Regions from separate parts of the Thioalkalivibrio versutus genome, predicted to be linked through region 2. Evidence: predicted binding sites of a transcription regulator. Region 2 holds the regulator's gene; the other holds the start of a gene.
What was found. The regulator sigma-54, encoded in region 2, starts transcription at its own class of promoters, with help from an activator protein. The targets are predictions, from matches to a motif close to TGGCANGNTNCNTGCTT.
Positions count from the first base shown of each region.

Region 1: TVD_RS11165 (DUF4168 domain-containing protein) is a predicted target of sigma-54. The motif match lies at 1,815-1,831, and genes of this name have one in related genera.

Region 1 is NZ_CP011367.1:2,417,122-2,420,092, forward strand. It holds tRNA gene TVD_RS11150 (tRNA-Gln) at 1-13, opposite strand, end outside; gene rpsI (30S ribosomal protein S9) at 54-446, opposite strand; gene rplM (50S ribosomal protein L13) at 478-906, opposite strand; gene TVD_RS11165 (DUF4168 domain-containing protein) at 1,146-1,661, opposite strand; gene TVD_RS11170 (sigma-54-dependent transcriptional regulator) at 1,965-2,971, opposite strand, start outside.
Region 2 is NZ_CP011367.1:399,282-402,252, forward strand. It holds gene hpf (ribosome hibernation-promoting factor, HPF/YfiA family) at 1-201, opposite strand, end outside; gene TVD_RS01880 (RNA polymerase factor sigma-54) at 218-1,702, opposite strand; gene lptB (LPS export ABC transporter ATP-binding protein) at 1,791-2,561, opposite strand; gene lptA (lipopolysaccharide transport periplasmic protein LptA) at 2,558-2,971, opposite strand, start outside.

The DNA.
Region 1 (2,971 bases), 950 kb from region 2:
AGACGATCCCCCAGTAAACCGGGTCGGGTGCAGCCCGAAACTCGACGCGAATTTTAGCGCTTCGAGTACTGGGTTGCACGACGGGCCTTGCGCAGGCCGATCTTCTTGCGCTCCACCTCGCGGGCATCGCGGGTCAGGTGACCACCACGACGCAGCGACGGGCGCATGTCTTCGTTGTACTGCACCAGGGCGCGGGCAATGCCCAGACGGATCGCGCCGGCCTGGCCGTTGCCGCCACCGCCTTCAACGGTCGCGATCACGTCGAAGTTGCCGGTCGACTCGGTCGCCTCCAGCGGCTGGCGTACCACCATGCGCGAGGTCTTGCGGCCGAAGAAGTCGTCCAGCGGCTTCTCGTTAACCGTGATGTTGCCCGTGCCGGGACGCAGGAAGACGCGCGCCGAGGCGGTCTTGCGGCGGCCGGTGCCGTAATACTGATTGATAGCCATTCGGATCGATTCCCTTGCTGATTCTGGCGGCTCAGACTTCGAGCGGCTGCGGCTGCTGGGCCGTGTGCCGGTGTTCGGTACCGGCGTAGACCTTGAGCTTCTTGAACATGGCCCGGCCAAGCGGGTTGCGCGGCAGCATGCCCTTGACGGCAAGCTCCAGCACCTTCTCCGGATGACGCTCGATCATCTGGGTGAAGTTGGCCTCCTTGATGCCACCCGGGTAACCGGAATGGTGGAAGTACTTCTTGTCCATGGCCTTGTTGCCGGAGACGCGGATCTTCTCCGCGTTGATCACGACGATGTAGTCGCCGGTATCGACATGCGGCGTGTACACGGGCTTGTGCTTCCCGCGCAGGCGATGTGCGATTTCCGTGGCGAGTCGACCGAGGGTCTTGCCGTCGGCGTCGACGAGAAACCAGTCGCGTTCGACTTCGGCCGGCTTGGCGCTAATGGTACTCATGATGTTCGATGCTCCGAGGTCGGGGCGATTCAGAAAGCGCGCAAGAATAACGCTTCCCTCTGCCCAATTCAAGCTACAGGGACAATTCCCGAGACGCGAAGGCGTCCGCCCTCGGGGGAATCACGGATCAATGTGCAGAACATTCGCGTGCATGCCCCGGACACAAACAAGGGGCCGACCCGAAGGCCGGCCCCTGCAACCCCCCGGGCGCAATGCCCGGGGCGGTTTTGCGCTGCCCGTTACAGCTGGGCTTCAGCGCGCTCCTGGACTTCCTGCATCAACTCGGGATCGTTCTGCAGGGCCATGGCCACTTCGTTGTATTCCTCGACGCTCATGCCCGAGTCTTCAACCGCGTTGACCATTTCGTCCTGTGCTTCCTGCTGCATGGACTGGGCCTCGGTTTCGTCCTCGGCACTCTGCAGGCGGTCGGCGAAGTCTTCGCGCACTTCCTGCACCGCAACGAAGGCGGTTACGAAAGTGTCGATGTCTTCTTCGCTCAGATCCACCTCGGGGGCTTCCTGCATCGGGGCGCCACCCTGGGCCGCGCCGCCCTGGGCACCACCCTGAGGCGGCTGGCCGCCCTGAGCACCGCCACCGGCACCGCCTTCCTGGGCCGGCGGCTGGCCGCCCTGGGCACCGCCCATGTCGCCCCCACCGGCACCACCTTCGGCACCGCCGTACTGGGCAGAGGCGGCTCCACCCACGGCAAACAGGGAGGTCAGGGCCATCGCGAGCATCGTCTTGCGCATATTCATCATGTTGCTCCTTTTCCTTTGGATCGTTCGGATCTCGGGGCGAAGCCGGCTACGACTCAAGGTCGATCGTCCGCCCGCCCGATTTCGTTGCAACCGTGTGAGGAGGAATGGTCCATCACTGCGGTTCCGATTCCTCGATTGCTGTCCCAGAAGGAGCAGGCATCGTGCCAAGATTGGAAAAAGACAAACAAAACACTTTGAAACAGCGACTTATGCTCTCATCACCCCGAAAGGGCCGAGGAACGCCCCAACGGTAAACCGGGTCAGAATGACACATGGGTCAGGTCGACCCGGGTCAGGATGTCACGATGGGTCGGATTCCCCGAGTTTGCGGTACAGCGTCTTGCGGCCGATGCCGAGGATCCGCGCGGCGCGTTGCTTGTTGCCGTCCACATGCTCCAGCACCCGACGAATGTAGTCGCGTTCGCGCTCCTCCAGGGTCGGCCACTGGCCGTCGTCGCCCATCCCCGGGACCGGCGTCGCCCCCTCCGCCCGGTCGCCCGTCGTTCCGCCGGGATCCTCGGCGAGCGCCTCGAATACGCGCTCCGGCAGATCACGGGTCTCGATGACCTCGCCGGCCGCCAGGGTGGCGGCACGCTCCATCAGACTCGCGAGTTCGCGGACGTTCCCCGGGAACGGATACCGCACCAGCGCGCGCAGGGCCTCCGGGCTCAGGCGACGCTCGGGCAGGTCGCGGGCCAGGGCCTGCTGACGCAGGAACTGCAGGGCCAGGCGTTCGATGTCATCGCCACGCTCGCGCAGCGGCGGGATCTCGATACGAAAGGTCTCCAGGCGATAGTAGAGATCCTCACGAAAACGACCGTCGGCAATATGCGCCTGCAGATCCTGATGTGTGGCCGCCACGATACGCACATCGGTCGCGATCTCCTCGTTGGCGCCCACCGGACGCACGCGACCATCCTGCAGAAGACGCAACAGCTTGCTCTGCATGGCCACCGGCATCTCGGCGATCTCGTCCAGGAACAGGGTGCCGCCGTCGGCCTCGGTAAACAGGCCGCGCCGAGCCCCCTTGGCCCCGCTGAACGCACCGGCCACGTGCCCCAGCAACTCCGACTCCAGCAGGGCCTCGGGGATGCCCGCGCAGTTAATCGCCACGAACGGACCACCGGCCCGCTCGCTTTCCGCATGGAGCGCGCGCGCCACCAGTTCCTTGCCGGTCCCGGACTCACCGGTGATCAGGACACTGCCGTCGGCGGCCGCGATCCGTCGAATCAGGTCGAACAACTGCAGCATGGCCGGACTGCGGCCCTGCATGCCGTGAAAGCCATCGGCCTGCGCAAGGACCTCAC
Region 2 (2,971 bases):
CTCGGCGTGGATGTGATTGCCGCTGACCTGGAGATTGGCTTCGGCCTGGTTGTGCTGATTCCGGGTCTTCTCGTGGGTCAGCACGACGTGGACGTCGATGACCTTGTCGAAGTGGCGCTCCAGCTTCGCGAACTTCTCGTTGACGTAGTCGCGCAGGGCGTCGGTGATGTCCACGTGGTGGCCGGTCAGGTTGATCTGCATGGTCAGGACTCCTTGGTTACTTGCTGCCGGTGGGCATCGAGGCCATCTGCCGGCGTTCGCTGGATGAAGGGATGTGCATCGCCTCGCGGTACTTGGCCACGGTGCGGCGCGCTACGTTGATGCCCCGGTCCGACAGGACCTGGGCGAGCCGGGCATCGCTGAGCGGCTTGTTCGGGGGTTCGTCGCCAATCAATTCGCGAATCATGGCACGGATGGCGGTGGCGGAACACTCGCCGCCATCGTTCGTGCCGACATGGCTGGAGAAGAAATACTTGAACTCGAAGACCCCGCGCGGGGTGTGCATGTATTTCTGCGTGGTAACCCGCGAGATGGTCGATTCGTGCATCTCCAGGGTCTCGGCAATGTCGCGCAGGATCAATGGCTGCATCGCGACGTCGCCATGCTCGAGAAAGCCCTGCTGGCGGTGGACGATCGCCTCGGCGACCCGCAGCAGGGTGTCGTTGCGGCTGTGCAGGCTCTTCAGGAACCAGCGTGCCTCCTGCAGCTGATCGCGCATAAAGGCGCTGTCGCGGGCATCCGAGACCTGGCGCACCATGCCGGCGTAGAGGTCGTTGATGCGGATACGCGGTGCGATCTCCGGATTCAGCTCCACGCGCCAGCCCTCGGCGCTATGGCGCACGTAGACATCCGGGACCACGTATTCCGAGGTGGCGGAGCTGATCTGTGCGCCGGGGCGCGGGTTCAGGGTGCGGATCAGGTCCAGTGCGCGGGCCAGTTCGTCCGGGTCGCGTACGCCGGACTGGCGCTGCAGGGCCTTGTAGTCGCGCTTGCCCAGGCTGTCCATGCCGTGTTCCAGGATCGCCCGTGCGGCCTCGCGGGCCGGGGCATCCGGGGCCAGTTCGCGTAGCTGGATCTCCAGGCACTCCCGCAGGTTGCGCGCGCCGACCCCCAGCGGGTCGCACTGCTGAATCCAGTGGAGCACTGCCTCGACTTCGTCGACGCCGACGGTTTCATCCTCGCCTCGGCTGATGGTCTCGGCCAGGGTTTCCAGGTCACCCTCGAGATAGCCGTCGGGGCTGATGGCGTCGATCAGGGCCGCCCCGATGCGCTGGTCGCGCGGTGTCAGATGGCTCAGATGCAGCTGCCACAGCAGGTGATCCTGCAGGCCCTCACCGTCGTCGTCGCTGGTGTTTTCCAGCGGGTCGCGGTCATCCACGCCCTTGTTGGGCGTCGGGGCCGGCTCGTAGATGTCGTCCCAGCGGCTGTCGGTCGTCAGTTCCTCGGGGATCACGTCGTCGCTGGTAGTGGTGGCCTCCATGCGATCGCCTTCCACCAGCTCGCCGTCCTGGTTCAGGCGCTCGGTGTCGGCCTCGGCATCTTCGTCCTCGACCTGTTCGAGCATGGGGTTGCTCTCCAGCGCCTGCTGGATCTCCACCTGGAGCTCGAGCGTGGACAGCTGCAACAGGCGGATCGCCTGCTGCAGTTGCGGGGTCATGGTCAGCGTCTGACCCAGCTGCAGATTCAGGCCGGGTTTCAGCATCGGGTATGCGGGGCGAGGGTGGGCATTGATGGAATCTTAAAGCCTGCCTTGTGGTTTGTGCACCGACCGGGCCGCATATGGGGCGCTTTCACAGGCGGAAGTTCTCGCCGAGATAGACCCGGCGCACCTGGGGATCGGCCAGCAGCTCGTCCGGTGTCCCGGCGGCCAGCAGGCGGCCTTCGCTTAGAATATAGGCCCTGTGGCAGATGCCGAGGGTCTCGCGCACGTTGTGATCGGAGATCAGTACGCCGATGCCGCGCTGGGCGAGATGCCGAATCACGTCCTGGATGTCGCCGACCGAGATCGGATCCACCCCCGCGAAGGGCTCGTCCAGACAGATGAAGCGCGGATCCCCGGCGAGGGCGCGGGCGATCTCGGCCCGGCGACGCTCCCCACCGGACAGCGCGATGCCCGGGCTGTGGCGCACGGTCTCGAGCTGGAACTCCTCGATCAGCGCATCGCCAATGCGCCGGCGCTCGTGGCGATCGAGTCCGGGGCGCAGCTCGAGCACGGCCTGGAGGTTGTCCCACACGCTCAGGCGGCGAAAGATCGAGGCCTCCTGCGGCAGGTAGCCGAGGCCGGCGCGCGCGCGCACGTGGATGGGGGCGCGGGTGATGTCGCGCTCGCCCAGGGTGATGCGCCCGGCATTGGGGCGGATCAGCCCGACCAGGCTGTAGAAGCAGGTGGTCTTGCCGGCCCCGTTCGGGCCCAGCAGGCCGACCACCTCGCCGGGCGCGAGGTCGACGTCCACCTGGTCCAGCACCGTGCGCTGGCCGTAGCGCTTGGTCAGCTCGCGTCCGATCAGGCGGTCGTTGGTTTGTGCCGGTGTGGCGGATGGGCTGGGGGCGGTGGCGTTCATTCGTCGTCGCGCGGCTGGATGGTGATGCGCACGCGCTCGCTGTCGCCTTCGCCGCGTTCGGCCTCGATCACGTCGGTCGTCAGGTCGTAGGTGATGCGCTTGCCGCGCGCCTCCTCGCTGGTGGTGATCACATGGGCCTGGTCGGTGAGGATCATGCGGTCTTCGTTCAGCAGGTAGTCGATGCGCAGGGCGGTGGCAATGCGCATCTCTCCGGTTTCCGGATCGGGTGATTCCAGGCGTGCCGGCTCGCCGTGGGCCTCCATTTCGTAGGGGCGGCGATCGCGGGTGCGCACGTAGACCTTGTCGGCCTCCAGGGTCATGTCGCCGCGGATCACGATCACGTCGCCGGTGTAGGTCCCCAGCCCCTGGCGTTCGTCCATCTCCGCGCGGTCGGCAGTGATCTCCACCGG